One region of the Candidatus Clostridium eludens genome, then DNA from elsewhere that is predicted to be linked to it. Evidence: riboswitches for the same ligand, from Rfam matches in the RefSeq annotation. Region 1 holds a riboswitch; each other region holds the start of a gene.

Region 1 (6,078 bases):
GAAAAAGCGCTGAAATCAAAAGATGAATTTTTCTACCTTATGATACATGAGTTCAAAACTCCTATATCAGTTATAAATTTAGCTTTGCAAGCAATTGATTTAATGTATAAAGAAGAATTAACTGAAAAGGTTCGTAAATATTTAACTACCATTAAACAAAATATTAATAGACAGCTTCGCCTAGTTAATAATTTACTTGATATTGCTCGTATTAATTCAGGCCACCTAAAGATGAATAAAAGTTACTTTAGCATTGTACATGTTATTGAGGCAATTGTAAATTCAGTTGAATTATATGCAAAGCAAAAAAATGTGATATTGAAATTCAATACTAATTTGCCGCAGAAGAATATTTACTCTGATGAAGAGAAGCTGGAACGCATCTTGCTTAATTTATTATCTAACGCTTTGAAATTTACTCCAAGTGGAAAATCAATTACTGTAACTCTTTCTATAAAGAAATATGAGAACAAAAATATGATCTCTATAACTGTACAAGATGAAGGTCTAGGAATACCTGAAGATAAACAAAAAACCATTTTTGAACGTTTTGGACAAGTAGATAGTAGTTTGTCACGTCAAGCTGAAGGTACTGGTTTAGGGCTTCATCTTGTAAAACTTCTCGTTAATTTTCTTGGTGGTGAAATATTATTAAATAGCATAACTGGTAAAGGCAGCACTTTTACCGTATTACTTCCTTCAGATAAGTATGAAACCTATTATGAAAAAACTGTATTTAAGGAAATCAGTAATCCATTTTTTAGTGGTGATAACAGAATTATCCAATCCACTGCTATTGAATTTTCAGATATATATTTTTAGTAAAGTTTACCCATAGGAATTATTACAACAATATTTAGTATTATTGTTATTTTATTTATATCAATTTAAGTTTCACAAAATAATTTAAAGAACAAAAACCCTTTGCTTTATTTTGTTATAACAGGTAATATGAAACAAAATGAAGCAAAGGAATGAGGTTCATATAATATAAGTATTAAGAAATTATTGAATAAACTTATGAATGACCAATGCTAGAATAATAGTTATAACACCCATGACAAATACAACCTTGCTCCTCTTAATATACATACAACCATTAAGTATTATACCAAAACCGCTTAATACAATCATCATGGTTCCGCCTAATGCCAGAATCAATTCAAAAGCATCTTCAAAATTTAAATTAGTTAAAATTTGAACAGAAGCAATAATAAAGCTTACCAAAGCTGCAAAAAAACCTAAAGATTCTAAATTTTTATTTAAAGCACCTTGTACCTTCTCAATAGAGTTAGCTATATTCGCTCCCATTTCTCTATTCCATCTATCCATATTAGAGTTATAATCTTCAAATTGAAGAATGGCTTTCTCATAATTTTTAGAAGTTACTTGAATTAAATATCTTTGGTATTCTGCCATTCTTAAAGAATAATAATTACCATCAGAAATTTCTTTATCAATAGCACTTATTATTTCTTTTGCCGCTTCTATATAATTTCCTGATATTCCAAGTAATCTTCCATATGTACAATGAAATTTAGCATAATCGTATGTTTCTCTTAATACCTTACTTAACAATAACTTTTTAGCTTCATTTAACTTTAGCTTATTATTCTTTAAACTTAGAATGTTTTCTTCAAAAGCTTTAGCAACAACTTCCGTATAGCAATGAATTATACCTACATTGTCAGGAACATATTCCATGGATTTTTGGGATAACTTAATTGCCTCTTTTATATCTGCTTCTGTACCACGCTGCATCAAACACATTGCCTTTAAATAACTATACGTAGGATTTTCAGAAAAACAATATTCATATCGTGCAAGAATTTCTTTATACTTAATAATATTTTTTTCTTTCCTGTAGTACGTACAAATACAATAAAAAGCATTATAAAGAACTTTAAGACTTTCTTGATTTTCTTCTAAGATTTTAATCAAATCCTTTTCAATAGACACCGTTTCTGATATTAACCTTACCATCCACTCCTCAAATGCTCTTTCCTTTTCATCGGGAAGAATTCTTAAAAATTCAATCAAACTTATTTTTCCGATTTTGTATTCTCCAAAGGCCATTTCTAAGTTAATACAGTTCAATGTTATCACCTCTTAATTTAAATCTTCTTCATAAAATTCTGAAACCCTGCTTAATTTTAGAAAAAAATAAAAATAAAGCCTATAACTAGTTTTTATACTAAATTATACAACTACATATAGTAAATATATATCATAAATTCTTTTTAGTTATAATAATAATATTATTATATATACCTAGGAATAGGAGATTTGAATTATGAGTATATTTAAATATATCAAACTATCTATAAGTATTTTCTTCATTTTTATACTTATGACATTTATATTTATATCTACACAATCTACATCTATGAATATTAGAAAAAATAATACCACTATCAATATACCTACCTTTAATCTAAATGATAATGCTGTAAACTACAATAAAAATGATATTTCCACTTGCACTATTAACCGCAAAGAAGTACTTAATAAGGCTTATGAAATGGCCAATGTTAGCTGGATTCCTAAATATAATTTATTTGATAAATATAGTCATTACACCTTCATAAAGGGTAAGACATATTATGGAATACCCTATAGTATGTCTTATTATCAAGCAACTTCTATTAATGACTTTTTATCAAAAATAAGCAATTCTAATGTTATATACGGAAATGACTGTGCTGGTTTTGTGAGCATATGTTGGGGAATAAATAGACAAACTACCCTTTCTTTATTTAATGCCGTTAAATATCATACTAAAATTGATGGAAAAACCGTAAATGAAATTTCATGGCAGGATTTAAAGCCGGGAGATGCTTTACTCCTTGATAATGGTGGGGGCAAAGGACATATTATGATATACATAGATACTAATCCTAAGAACGGTAATGAATTAAACGTATATGAACAAAATGTACAAACTGTAACTCCTTTTGTATCTGTTCCAACCGCAAGAAAAGATGTACGATTTAAAAGTAACCTCATAAATAGTGGTTATATTCCAATTAGGTTGATGACATTAACTTAATATGCTTGGCTTTAGTGGCTTATGAAAAATTTAAGGCAGAAGTGGCAAGGCAGTCTGGTAAAAGAAAACCTGATTGCTTTTATTATACATAAAAAAATTTGAGAGTATAAAAACTCTCTTTTGTTTTAAATAAGATAAATTGGATATAATAATTAATACTCATAAAAATACTTTAATTATCTCATTTGGTTATGTTTTATCTTAATTCATAAAAGCCCTAGTTAATTCCAGGGCTTTTTAATATAAAACCTTATCACTATACATTCTATACTTTAATTAATTCACCTTCTATTACATTGCATGCAACTTAAAACTTTTTAGTTACTACATCTTATTATTTATCCATTATCACATCTACTGGTGTTGTAAATATAGCACCTTCCTTAACAAGGATCTTGAGTTCTTTTAGCAAATCTTCTAAGTACTTAGAAGCAACAATACTTTCTATTACAATAGGCATTTGTTCACTAAAAGAAAATAACCGTTGCTTATGCACAACTCTGTCTTTACCATATCCCACAATTCCTTTAGTAATAGTAGCCCAAATGACATTTTTCTTTTGTAAAAAATCTAAGACTTTTTCGTGCTCCTCTTTTTTAAACCACGAATTATTTTCTTTGGTATAAACTTTGACAACAAAATAATCATGCATTTCCATATCTTTCTCCCCCATTCCTTTAACTACACTCACTTGACCATGAATCATATTCTCAGTAAGTTCTTGTTTCACTTTTTCTATTTGGCTATTACTAGCAACTGTCTCTAAAATAACAGCCAAGTTGTTAAATGCTACATCTTCAAGTGTAAATGAATGCAGCCTACTTCGATGATCAAGACTTAATTCGCTACGCCTAATTGTCAACCCCGGAAATCCTTTCTTCCATAAGAATTCTCTTATCCATTGATAGACATTATGTGAATTAGCAGTATATTCTTGCTCTCCAACTATTATTCTCAATAAACTATTCATAATATTAATCAATCCCCCTTAAAATGGAATTTTATTTTACTCCAAGTGTTATTTGCTCTTCTGGTAATTTAGCCAATGTTTCCTAATAAAAAGACTACAAAATATTCAGTATTTTACATATCTAAAAATGCTTATTTAAAATAAGTTTTTCTATACCATATGTGAAAGAAATTTACCAAATACAACTCCTCCTAAACTTAAAAATAAATTTAAACAAGTATTTAAAGTACCCAACACATAACTTCCGTTGCTAAAAAAATTTATAGTTTCGTAACTAAACGTAGAGAAAGTAGTAAGCCCACCCATAATACCAGTAGTAAGGAATAATCTCAAATTTGGCGAAATTGAATTAGTCACTAAACTTAATTCCATAATAAAGCCAATCAAGATACCTCCAACTATATTAACAATTAGTGTTCCATATGGCAATTGTGTTCCGAATAATTTAGGTGAGTAATATGATATAATATATCGCAGACAAGTGCCTATAAACCCACCAATACCAACGTAAAACAGTTTCTGCATAAAATCCCCCCCTAAAAATAAAAAGCTCCTACTTCTTTTGAGAAGTAGGAGTCATCAGCATAAAGCATTTAAAGGCGAACTCCATCACCTATATATAATATTATACAAGCATAAAAATACAAAAGCAATAATCATGATAAATTTCTGTTCTAACATTCTACAATTCAAACATACTTTTCCTCATTATACTAGTATACCAGCATTTCAGAGAAATTAGAAAAAAATCCAAATATAAACATTCCGAATAACAGTTTTTTGAATAGTATACTATTGTGAGAAAAATTTTACTGGAGGCTTTTATGTATAAATACATGTATCCACCATTACAAATAACACCAATGCGTTGTTATTGTATGATGGCTAATAGAAACATGTACCCACCTGTGATGCGTATGGAACCCAAACCTATTTTTAAAGGAAAAGAAAAATTTGAAGAGAACAAAACTCATAAAGAAAGCACGCTGCCACCTTTGGAGAAGAAACCAGATATAAACCAAGAAATGCCAGGTACGATGGACATACCAAAAAAAGATATGGAAAGAATAAAATCAGATACACAAGAGATTGTAGGGATGCTTGAACAACACCATCCTAATGTAGTAAAGACATTAACGGATTGTGGGATGTCAATAAGCCACGCAAGGGAGTATTTAAGTAAAGTTGTTGAAATGTCACTTATGCATCAAATATAAAGTTTAAAAATATAAAGAGTGCCATTATAATTACGCACTCTTTACATCCTAATAATAAGTTACAATCAACTCCTTAAGCTTCCTTCTCCCAACTTTATCTTTACCAACTGTATAAGGGACTTCCACAAGTTATTCACCTGTAAGCTCTATATGTTCTTCTTCAACCTTCGAAAGTACATTCAATATCTTTACAATGTTTTCTTCATGAATCTCCTTTTCATATTTTTTATAATACTCTACAGCATGCTTTTCTCTTTGACAAGCTGCTGCAAGCAAAGCTTCATCAGTATTATATTTTGAATAATCCATCTCCTTAAGTACTGGAATTTCTTTAATATCGGCTATTTTCTTGTGAATTCTAGCATGCATATATTCTATGCTTGATAAAGCCTTAAACATACTTTTTACATTTTCATCTTTCGCCATATCTGAAGCTTTCTTATAAAAATCTCCATTAAAAACTTCCAATTTAGCTGCATGATCTATTATTTTTAAATCATTTTGATTCAATTTATTTCTATCATATTTTATTTCTTGTCCATCTTCTATTAAATATTCACTTTGTGCTCCACAAAATGGGCAATACATTATGTTTTCTTTACTATTTGAATTTATAAATGCTTCTTTATTAAAATTATAATTCTTTTCATTTATTTTCATACCACAGACAATGCAAGTCATTTTAACCATATAAACATTCCTTTCTAAATAACTTTTAATTTTAGTATAGCATAAAATAAGTATTAATCTATTTAAAATAAAGGCCTGTTTTTAAGTAAAATTAAAAGGCCTGTAACACGTTGATATTACAGGCTTTCATTGGTGCTGAAAAAGGGGATCGA
Region 2 (6,078 bases), on a different contig from region 1:
ATTTTAATGCATATACAGAAATTTAGAGAAGTATATTGCAAATGTTATTATACATATCTGATGGTGCAATAAAAATATGCATTAATAATTTTGAATTTTTTGTAGTCATATTTCTGTCAACAAATTTTAAATTAATCATAATAAAAATAACTTATATAAAAACATTTTCACACGATAAATAACTATATTTTTATACATAAATAGCTGCACTATTTTTTACATTTTTATTGTATATTTTAATAATAAAAAAATTATAATATTTTAATTTAATTTTTTATATTGCAATAATATTTTCATTATTTAATATTTTTATATATAAAAATATTAATTTTCTGTAATTTACATTGTGACTTTATAGCTTTTTTAATAAATAATTTTATGATATATAATAATATTTATGATAATTATCACTAATTTATTAATTTTTTTTAAGAAAATATATCTAATTATTTAATAAATTAAAATAAAATTTTAATACGAGCTTAAATATATTAAAAATTATAATATTTCTTTTTGCACTATTTTTTACACATAATTTTAAAAAATTCCTTTTATTTTACATTTTTATTTTCCTGATATCAGCATTTTTCTAAAATGTATATATTTTAGAAAAAGTTCTGTTTTGTTAGCTTTCACATATCGTTAAAAATAATAGGATATTTATATTATTTTATTATATTTTTTAAAATCAATTAAAGGATTTTTAGAAATGGTGTAGAATATTAATAAATTCGAGATACTATTTTAGCATAAAATAATATAAATAATTAGAAAAGAGGAGTTTACACCCATGATAAAACTAAAATTTATGCATCTAATAAACAAAAAAATCAAAGAACAATCTGAAGAAGTATTTGAAGGTATATCAAAAGGTAGAAAAAAGGCTTTAGAAAACTGGTTCAAAGACAAATGGATGCAATTAGAAAATACCTGTAACATCATACGATGTTTTAAACAAAATGATCATAAATTACTGGAAGAATTAAATGAAGGATTAAATCAGTATAAAGATTTTTGTGAATTTTTCATATTAAATGATACTGGACAAGTAATCCAATCCACCTGTAGTAAACATATAGGCCTTACCATGAATAATTTCCCAAATTATGAAAAAGGTCTAAAAGGTGAAAGACTCATGTATGGACCTTATGAAGATAAAAACACCCTAGACATAGACTTAAGCCAAAAAAAATTTGCTGATGAAGTAACTTTATTATTTTCTCTTCCATACATAGATTGTTCTGAACACAAAAAAATACTTTTAGGCAGAGTTCTTAATGATAACATGAGTAATGTAATCCAGGATGAAGATACTCACGTCTATAAGGATTCAGGGGATAATTATCTATTCATGGTAAAAACAGATAGAGATATACTGCCTGGAACTGCCATATCAAGAAGCAGATTTGAAGATAATACATTTACTATGGGTGATAATCTAAAGGAGGGAGTTAGAACTTCAAAATGGGGAATTGTTAAAATTAAAAAACATACAGAATTTGAAATAAGATTTACGGATCCCAAAACAGGTGATTTACATCCGGGAGTAAAAAATACCATTAAAAACGGAGATAACTTAGACTGCTGGCCCGGTTATCCAGATTACAGACATATAATGGTAGGAGGTAAAGGTACTTTAATAAATCCTCCCTATAGCAATGAAATATGGGGAATGATGTGTGAAGGGGACATAGCTGAAATATATAATTTTAAAAGCATAAATTTAAAAATACCTGGTATAATATCAGTCAGTGCAGCTGCTGCTACAATAATAAACATTATAGCCTATCATTTTAATCCAACCATAGGTTTTATAAGTTCAATTATAACCTGGCTTTTAATAACCTTAATCAGTTATATATCCTCACAAAAATTAGTTGTAACACCACTTAATAGAACTGTGGACATACTTCATAAGTTAGCTGAAGGAGAAGGAGATTTGACTAAAAGAGTAGATAAACTTTCCTATGATGAAATAGGAGAACTCTCAAGATGGTTTAATAAATTTATTAACAATCAGATGACTCTGATAAAAAGAGTAGATGTTTCTTCAAAAACATCAAAGAACTCTATTAAATCAGTTTCAAATTTAACTAATAATATAAAAGAAAACATGGATACAGTAGCTAAGACCGTAGACGGCTTAGTATCTATTTCCCAAAAACAAAATAATATATTTCAAACTACCAAAGAACATTTTAATAGTTTATCAGCGTCAATACAAGAAATGGCTTCTCTCATTCACCAGGTCACAAATAAAATTGTCAATACCAGCCATCACGCTGATAAGGCAAATGACTTTTCAAATGATGTTCTAACTTCAATCAATGAACTTGAAGAAACTATGAAAGTCACTTTAGATAGAATATCTGTGCTCCAAAATCATTCAAACTCCATAACAAGAGTAGTCACAAGTATCAGCAGTATTAGTCAGCAGACTCAGCTTTTAGCATTAAATGCTACTATAGAAGCTGCCAGGGCAGGTGAATCAGGAAAAGGATTTGGCGTTGTAGCTGAGCAAATATCAAAGCTAGCACTTGAAACAGAAGAAGCCACCCAATCTATAGGGAATTTAGTTTCTAATATTCAGAGAGAAACTAACAACACTTTTAAAGATATTAACGAGATTAATTCTAAAGTAAAAACTTCTACGGATAGTGTAAAAAATAGTATAGATTCTTTTAAATATATTACAGATAATATAAATGATGTAACAAAAAATATGGAAACTATACTTGAAATAACTAATAAAGAAAGTGATGATATAAATAATATGGTAGTACATATAAATGAATCTGCAGAAAAAATAAATAAAAGAACTGCTAAGGGGGCAAGTAGAAGCGAAGAATCTCTAAGCCTACTTGAAGATATTTTAAGTGAAACAATAAGATTAAAAGAAGTAACAGATAATCTGGAATACTCTTCTACCGATCTTCAAGAAATGGTTGGATCCTTTAACACACAGATATAATTTTATATAAGCCGACTTAATCTTACAAAAATAAAGATAGCTGCCCATATAAAAAGAAGCTATCTTTATTTTTTATCCTAAAATTATTATGTAATCATATATATTTGCGGCTATTTCTCTACAGATACTTTATCCAAACTACTAATAATATTATTAACAATAGGATTAAAAATCGCCTCAAGATTTTCGCTAATACTTTTATCTCCCTGTTCTGATAAACTACTTACACTACTTAGCATAGGAAGCTCCCCTAAAAGCTTTAGATCCATATCTTTTAAAAATTTATCTGTACTTTCCCCATTGAAAAGTTTTATTTGTTTGCCACAATCTGGACAGGTTATATAACTCATATTTTCAATAACACCTATTATATTAATATTCATAGTTTTTGCCATATTTACAGCCTTTGAAACTATCATAGAAACTAAATCCTGAGGTACAGATATCATAACTATACCATCTATAGGAATAGATTGCATTACAGTAAGTGCAACATCTCCTGTTCCAGGAGGCATATCAATTATTAGGTAATCCAGTTCTCCCCATATTACCTCTGTCCATAATTGTTTAACTGCACCACCTATCACCGGCCCTCTCCATATAACCGGCTGACTTTCATCTTCCAAAAGTAAATTTAATGATATAGCCTTTATTCCATCTTGAGTATCCACAGGTAATATAAACTCGTCTGTAGTTTCAGCCCTTTTACCACTTAAGCCCATTAAATTTGGAATACTGGGACCTGTTATATCCGCGTCTAGAATTCCTACACTATATCCAAGTTTTTTCAACTGCCTAGCTATAAGGACAGAAATTGATGATTTCCCTACTCCTCCTTTACCACTCATAACTCCAATTACCTTTTTCACTTTATTGTAAGGATTGTTTTCAATACCACAACTTTCCTTATCTTTACTACATCCACTGTTTGATGGACATGAATTACAATCTGACATAAAATCATCTCCTGTATCTATATTGGCATTTGCCATTTTTATATTACTCTTATTTATTAGTATTGTCAAATATACATTATACTACACGGTTAAATGCTAAGAAACCGGTTACTTAATGCATTTTAAAAAAGCACTCACAATATACTTTCTTTTATATTTGTCATTATAAGAAGCATACAACATTAATAATTATAACAGAATATAGAAGATAACCAAAAGACTTTTTTATTAATACACCTAATAATTCTGAAGAGAATACTGTACATTTTTATTAAATATAGTATACTTAATAGAGATGATGGGGTTCATCTTTAAATGCTTTATGCTAATGACTCCTACCTTAACATAAGAGTAGGAGATTTTTATTTTTTTGGGGGATGATTAAAATGCAGAAAATCATTTATGTAGGTATAGGGGGGTTTATAGGTGCTTCTTTGAGGTACATAATATCCATACACTCTCCAAAATTATTTGGTACTCAACTGCCTTACGGAACTTTGATAGTTAATGTACTAGGTGGTATCTTAATAGGACTCATAATGGAGTTAAGTCTCACAACCAACTTGATTTCTCCTAATTTAAGATTATTTCTTACAACGGGCATTATGGGAGGACTTACTACATTCTCAACTTTTAGCTATGAAACAATTACCCTTTTTAACAGCGGCAGTCTTATGTTAGCTACTTTAAATACTTGCCTAAATCTATTCTTAAGCCTTGGAGGCGTTGTATTAGGTACTTTTATATCACACATAATATAAAGGTAAGATTCATCTAAAATGAAATAAATCCCAATATTTTATTATAGTGCAGCTATTTAACTAGGCTAACGAAGCATAGTTAAATAGTTACACTAATGATAAAAATATTCTAATATACCTTATCAATATTATATCCGTGTTCATTTAGAGATTTAACTATATCTTCTATATGCGCATGACCATTAGTCTCAACTGTTACCTCTAAAACTACATGCTTTAATCTATCAATAGCTTTAAACTGATTGTGATCTAATTTTATTATATTAGCACGCTTTTCTGCCAAAATTTTTGATATTTGTAGAAGTTGTCCTGGGGTATCTTTAAGTTTAACCGAAAAACAAAATATTCTTCCCCTTGAAACAAGACCATGATTTAAAAGTGCAGACATTGTTACCACATCTATATTCCCACCGCTTATTAAAGATACCACTTTCTTATCCTTAAATTTTAACTTATTTAATGCAGCTAAAGACATTGCGCCTGTGGCCTCTGCCACAAGCTTATGCTTTTCTAAGAGAATATACACAGCTTCCATAAGTTCATGATCACTTACTGTAACAATTTCATCCACATATTTCTTTATTACCTGAAATGTTAACTTCCCTGGATTTTTCACTGCTGCACCATCTGCAATAGTATCAATATTTTCTGCACTAACCAGCTTCCCAGTGTCAAAAGAACATTTCATTGGATTTGCCCCTTCAGCCTGGACACCTATTATTTTTATATCAGGATTAATTGACTTGGCAGCCACCGATATACCACTTATTAATCCCCCGCCGCCTATTGGTACCAATATGGCATTCACATCCTTTAATTCTTCTATAATTTCAAGTGCTATTGTTCCCTGTCCTGCCATCACATCTAAATCATCAAAAGGGTGAACAAAAGTATATCCTTTTTCTGTTTCCAATCTCTTAGCTTCTTCATAGGCCTCATCATAAACTTTTCCTTTAAGTACCACCTCGGCTCCATAATTTTTAGTGGCCTGTACTTTAATAAGAGGTGTAGTTTCAGGCATAACAATTGTAGCTCTAATTCCAAGCCTGTTTGCAGCATAAGCCACCCCTTGGGCATGGTTTCCTGCAGAAGAAGCAATTAACCCTTTCCTTTTATTATTATCACTTAATTTAGAAATTTTATTTAAAGCTCCCCTTAACTTAAACGCCCCTGTTATCTGTAAATTTTCCGGCTTTATATATACCTGGTTTCCACTTTCTCTGCTGTATTCTGAACTATATATCAATTTAGTATTTATACATATGTCTTTTATCCTATCTCTAGCTTCCAATACATCTTTTAAAGTTAATTCTCCTCTTTTTGTTTCTAATGTTACCATCTGTTTCATAACATTAAGTCTCCCCTCTTAAATTAAATTATTTAATATAAA
Region 3 (6,078 bases), on a different contig from region 1:
GGTACCGCAGGAAGATGAATTTAAATCCTGTCCTTTGTATTTATACAAAGGACAGGATTTTTTATTTTATATATTATTTGAAAAAGGAGAGATAAACATGAATTTTAAATATGCTCATAGAATGGATAATTTAAAAGCATCTGAAATTAGAGAACTATTAAAGCTCACTCAGCACCCGGAGGTTATATCATTTGCAGGAGGACTCCCTGCAGCTGAACTCTTTCCAATTGATGAAATAAAAGAGGTTAATAGGCTTGTACTTGAAGAGGATGGAAAAAATGCGCTTCAATATTCAACTACAGAGGGTTATGATCCTTTGAGAAAATGGGCTGCAAATAGAATGAATACAATGTTAGGAACTTCTTTTGAGTATGAAAATGTATTAATTACACATGGTTCACAACAAGCTCTTGATCTTTCAGGAAAGGTTTTTTTAGACGAAGGAGATATTGTACTATGTGAAAGCCCTACATATCTTGCAGCGATTAGTGCCTTTAAAGCATATAGCTGTAAATTTGTTGAAGTGCCTACAGATGAAGATGGTATGATCGTAGGCGAACTTGAGAAGATACTCAAAACTACTGAAAGAATTAAATTGATTTATGTTATTCCTGATTTTCAAAATCCTACGGGGAGAACATGGAGTATTGATAGACGTAAAAGATTATCAGAACTTGCTACAAAGTATAACATAATCGTTATTGAGGACAATCCTTATGGTGAACTTCGTTATGAAGGTGATAAACTGCCATCTGTAAAATCGTTTGATAAGAGTGGAAATGTTTTATGTCTGGGTACTTTTTCAAAAATATTTTGCCCAGGTTATAGAATTGGATGGATTGCAGGAGAGAAAGAGATTATACAAAAGTATGTGCTGGTAAAACAATCTACTGATCTTCAATGTAATACAATGGCTCAGAGGGATATAGCGAAGTATCTTGAATTATATGATATTGATAAACATATAGCTAAAATTCTTAAAGTTTATAAGAAAAGACGTGATTTAGCTATAAAAACAATGGAAGTAGAATTCCCAAAAGGAGTTACATTTACAAGGCCTCATGGTGGATTATTTATGTGGGTTCAACTTCCAGCGGAGATAAATGCAAGAGATGTACTTGGAAAATGTCTTGAAAGAAACGTTGCATTTGTTCCAGGCGGTTCCTTCTTTGCAAATGGTGGAAAAGAAAATAATTTTAGAATTAACTACTCAAATATGCCAGAGGATAAAATTGTTATAGGAATAAAGTGCATCGGTCAAGTGCTGAAAGAATTTATCAATTGTTAATCCCTTAGAAGATTTTCAATTCTAAAAGTATTGATATATTTTAATTTTAAGTTTTGTGGGAGTAGTGTTAGTTCAACCAGGACAAGCTGTCAAAAAAGGTGGTAAATTAGATCAATTCATAATGAAACATGACATAGTGTCGTCATATTATATCAGGTATAATAAAAAACGTAAATGCTGGGGAGGGATTTTTATGAATTCTTGTTTATGGCCAGGAAAAAATCTAATGATGCTGCAGTATCATGACAGCGAGTGGTGCGTACCAAGCCGTGATGATTCATACATATTTGAAATGCTTACATTAGAAGGCGCTCAATCTGGATTATCATGGAATATGGTACTTTCAAAAAGAGAAGATTATAGAAGAGCTTTTCACAATTTTGATGTTGTATATTGTTCAAAGTTAAGTGATGAAAAAATAGGAGATATCAGAACAAGATTTAATGTTATTAAAAATTTATCAAAATTAAAATCTGTAAGAAATAATGCTTTAGCAATTATTAAAATACAGTTAGAGTATGGAACCTTTTCTGATTTTTTATGGAATTATGTGAATTTTAAACCGTTGATAAACAATTGGAAATCTGATAGTGATATTCCTAATAAAAGTAGTTTATCAGAGCAAATTAGCAAAGATCTGAAAAAAAGGAACTTTAAATTTGTGGGACCGATTACTATCTATTCATTTATGCAAGCAATTGGTATGGTGGATGACCATATAAGAACATGTCCTCATCATTCCACAAACAGGTAATATATGAAATTTTATAGACTAGGTTATTATATATACAAAAGTCCTTAATAATGCCGTATATACCTAAAACATTATTGCTGAATTACAGGCAAAACGGGTAGTGAAAAATGATATATTCAGTTATAAATTTATAAATTTAAACTTATTTTTATATCTATTTCCTTATATCCATTCAATTACCTAGAGTATTTTTTATAGAAATACACAAACTTTAAGTGTAGCATTTAAAATTGCTCTAGAAAGAGGTGTTTCTTATGGCACGTAACAATAGTAATTTAGTAGTAACAGGCAAAGTAGCTAAGTTTAAAAGAGAACCGGATGAAGAAATTGGAATAGGCTCAAAGAAAATCTATAATGGAGATTTAATTGCTAGAAAAGCTGGAACAGTAGGTGGCAATAAAACGGCTAAGGCTTATGAGGAGGACTTAAGGTAAAATATGATATAGAGCTTAGAGCAGCTTTACTACTCTAAGCTTTATTTTTGCAAAATATTGGGATGATATAATAACAAACATAGAATATACACCTAACATGTATTGTGTAAGGCATCTAGTCAAAAGCTAAGTGCCTTTATTGTAAAAAATCAGAGCAATTATTAGGAATTTATCCAATTAGGTTTTCTCCATCCTTAAATGCTCTCAAAGATAACTCCTCAAATCATGTCACAAAAGGTATTAAGTGAAGCACTAATACCTACTTTATATGCAATAGCAATGGCAGTAGACGGAGCGTTTGCTATCTTTATTGGCAAATATTACGATAAAATAGGATTGATTTCTTTAGTATCGATACCTTTATTAAGTATTCCAGTAGCATTATTGGAGTTCTCGCCAAACTCTATATTTGCAATTATTAACGCAATATCTCCAGTTAAATGCTTAGCGTAGATTTCTGTGCAAGGGATTTTATATTTATCTGCTAGGGTTCTATACTCATCTTCACTGTTTAAAATTAAATTACCATTCAATAGAATAATTTTTAGTATTTTGCATAATATATAAATACATTTAAAAATCTCGAAAATTATTATAATTAAATATTAGTGGTATTCATTTTTATCATTTATTCAACTTTATAGTATGATATTATAAATAGGTGATGGAGTTCGCCTTTAAATGCTTTATGCTGATGACTCCTACTTTGAATTCAAAGTAGGAGTCATCTATTTTTTTCAGCAGAAGTGAAATTACAAGAAATACTTACTATTGGGAATTAATGTTTTATTGCCATTTGTTTGGGATTAGTTATATTTAGTTATGTAAATTTATTATAATTTGTTTTAGGAGGAAAGATTTATGAGTAAAAAAATTCAGATGATAACTGCAAGAGAAATTTTTGATTCGAGAGGAAACCCCACAATTGAAGTTGATGTTCTACTGAATGATGAAAGCTTAGGGCGAGCAAGCGTTCCTTCAGGTGCTTCAACAGGTGATAAAGAAGCAGTTGAATTGAGGGATGGTGGAAAAAGGCTAGGCGGTAAAGGTGTCTTAAAAGCTATTAAAAATGTAAATAGTTCTATAAGAGAAGCACTTGTTGGATTATCTCCTTTTAATCAAGATATGATTGATCAGATACTTATTGATTTAGATGGAACAACTACTAAAATGAATTTGGGTGCAAATGCCATTTTGGGTACATCCATGGCTGTTTGTCGTGCGGCTGCTCAATCAGAAAGGATTCCAATTTACCGTTATCTAGGAGGTATTAATATAGAATTACCACTTCCTTTCTTTAATGTTATTAATGGTGGTAAGCATGCTGATTCTGGAATTAATATTCAAGAATTTTTAATCACACCTATAGGATTTTCAAGTTTTCATGAAGGAATTGAAAGTATTGCTGAAACATATCATACGTTAAAAAGTTTGTTAAGTGAAAGAGGACTGGTAACTTCAGTTGGAGATGAAGGTGGATTTGCTCCTCATCTAAAATCAAGTGAAGAAGCTATAGAATTACTTATTCAAGCAATTGAAAAGGCAGGATATACACCTGAAAAAGATATCGCTATTGCTTTAGATCCAGCTGCTAGTGAGTTTTATAAAAATGGAATATACAATTTTGAAGGAAAAGAATTATCATTCGAAGAAATGACTTTATATTATGAAAAGCTAATAGATAAATACCCTATTATATCAATAGAGGATGGACTTTCTGAGCATGACTGGAACGGTTGGGAATTCCTAACTAAAAAATTAGGAAATAGAATTCAATTAATAGGAGATGATATTTTCGTTACGAATCCTTCCATTTTAAAAAAAGGTATTGAAAAACACATTGCCAATTCAGTTTTAATTAAATTAAATCAGATTGGAACTATCACAGAGACTATAAAAACAATAAAAATGGCACGGGAAGTAGGTTATACTACCATGATTTCTCATAGATCTGGAGAAACAGAAGATACATTTATTGCAGATTTTGCAGTAGGATTATGTGCAGGACAAATCAAAACTGGCTCAATGTCAAGGACAGAGCGTGTATCTAAATATAACCAATTTTTAAGAATTGAAGAAGAACTAGGTAGGGATTCTATTATGACACCATTTAAATTAAAAAGGTAAGATTTATATATAATTAGGTTTATATATTTTGATGGTTATAGAATTTATACAAATATTTTTATCCACTTAATAGAAGCTTTTATAACATAAAATGGATAGGGGAATTCATTAATAACATGAATAGTTTATTAAGAATAATAGTTGGGGAGCAAGAATATACTGCTAATTCACATAATGCCTATAAATGGATAAAGAAATTTTTAGGGAAAAAAGGATTCCCAGGATTGATAATTAGGCGTAGCGAATTAAACCTTGATTATCAAAGTGGACTGCATTCATTTACACTTGAAGATGTAGCATTTAACAACTTGGCTGTTATTTTAGAGACAGTTGCTAGTAATAGGCAAATAGAAAAAGTGAAACAAGAACTTACTGGAAATATGATTCATGGCCAAGTGAGTGTAGTTAAAGGAATGGAGGAGAAAGATATGGAAATGCATGATTATTTTGTTGTTAAAGTTTATACAAAAGAGAATGATTTGTGGTTTAAAAGAGAAGAGTACGAAAAGATTTTAGATTTTTTTCAAAATACAAAGGTTATTTGGGCTACAATTACTAAGGGTATTGTTGGATATGGCAAAGATAGAGTTGTGCATAAACAACGCATGTTTTCGTTTAGTGAACAAATGCCTATTGTAATAGAAAGTATTGTTGCTTCTCAATATTTAAAAGATTTATTAGATGAACTTAAAATCATTGTTAAGGAGGGTGTTATATTTACAACACCAGTAAATATGATAATGGATAAATAGCAAGGAAAAGTGATGTGGCAACTAAAAATTTGAAATTTATTTTTATAAAAAAGGAGATAAGAACTTTGTCAAATAATATAGATGATATTGCTAATAAAAATGTTATGAAATTAGGATGGGTGGCATTTTTTGGGGGGTTAAGTCAAGATATGATTTCGCCTGTTTTACCAACATTTTATTCTCAAATCCTAGGACTAAATAAAAGTACTATAGGGCTTATTGAGGGAGCAGTGACTACTATAGTGAGTATTTTCAGAATTTTATCCGGAATTATCTCGGATAAGATAGGAAAAAGAAAATCAATAGTTTTTATAGGTTATTTACTTTCAGCAATAGGAAGATTAATTCTATTCTTAGCAACAGGTGCTTTTAGTGTTTTAGGGTTAAGGTTGCTAGATGGCGTAGGGAAAGGATTAAAAGACGCACCAAGAGATGCACTTGTGGCAAAATCATCTAAAGCAAATAAAACAGGTTTTGCTTTTGGATTACAAAGAACATTAGATACTTTGGGTTCTTTTATAGGACCTCTAATTACAACATACCTACTTTTAAAATTTGCTGTATATGGAGAAATAAAAAAGTATAGATATTTATTTATAGCTGCAGGAATTATTGCATTTATAACAATTATTATAATTGGAATATTTGTTAAAGAAAAAGTGGGAGAAAATGTAGGAGTAAAGTTTAAATTTGATAGAACCATATTAAAAGGAAAATTTATGT

What was found. Region 1 has a riboswitch for fluoride ahead of crcB (fluoride efflux transporter CrcB). Riboswitches for the same ligand answer to the same signal wherever they lie in the genome.
Region 2: another riboswitch for fluoride. It lies ahead of crcB (fluoride efflux transporter CrcB); the one in region 1 lies ahead of crcB (fluoride efflux transporter CrcB).
Region 3: another riboswitch for fluoride. It lies ahead of eno (phosphopyruvate hydratase); the one in region 1 lies ahead of crcB (fluoride efflux transporter CrcB).

Annotation. Positions count from the first base shown of each region.
Region 1 covers NZ_JBJHZX010000024.1:59,109-65,186, reverse strand. Annotated here, with positions in the region: gene ACJDU8_RS15900 (sensor histidine kinase) at 1-822, shown strand, start outside; gene ACJDU8_RS15895 (hypothetical protein) at 1,006-2,097, opposite strand; gene ACJDU8_RS15890 (NlpC/P60 family protein) at 2,294-3,049, shown strand; gene ACJDU8_RS15885 (DUF190 domain-containing protein) at 3,384-4,019, opposite strand; gene crcB (fluoride efflux transporter CrcB) at 4,170-4,544, opposite strand; fluoride riboswitch at 4,583-4,642, opposite strand; gene ACJDU8_RS15875 (hypothetical protein) at 4,844-5,236, shown strand; gene ACJDU8_RS15870 (metal-iron-binding protein) at 5,366-5,926, opposite strand.
Region 2 covers NZ_JBJHZX010000001.1:180,645-186,722, forward strand. Annotated here, with positions in the region: gene ACJDU8_RS00760 (methyl-accepting chemotaxis protein) at 791-2,971, shown strand; gene ACJDU8_RS00765 (Mrp/NBP35 family ATP-binding protein) at 3,082-3,927, opposite strand; fluoride riboswitch at 4,213-4,272, shown strand; gene crcB (fluoride efflux transporter CrcB) at 4,305-4,688, shown strand; gene ilvA (threonine ammonia-lyase) at 4,798-6,036, opposite strand.
Region 3 covers NZ_JBJHZX010000008.1:55,912-61,989, reverse strand. Annotated here, with positions in the region: gene ACJDU8_RS07245 (aminotransferase-like domain-containing protein) at 98-1,288, shown strand; gene ACJDU8_RS07240 (DNA-3-methyladenine glycosylase I) at 1,482-2,042, shown strand; gene ACJDU8_RS07235 (small, acid-soluble spore protein, alpha/beta type) at 2,297-2,476, shown strand; fluoride riboswitch at 3,128-3,187, shown strand; gene eno (phosphopyruvate hydratase) at 3,338-4,603, shown strand; gene ACJDU8_RS07225 (DUF190 domain-containing protein) at 4,720-5,355, shown strand; gene ACJDU8_RS07220 (MFS transporter) at 5,421-6,078, shown strand, end outside.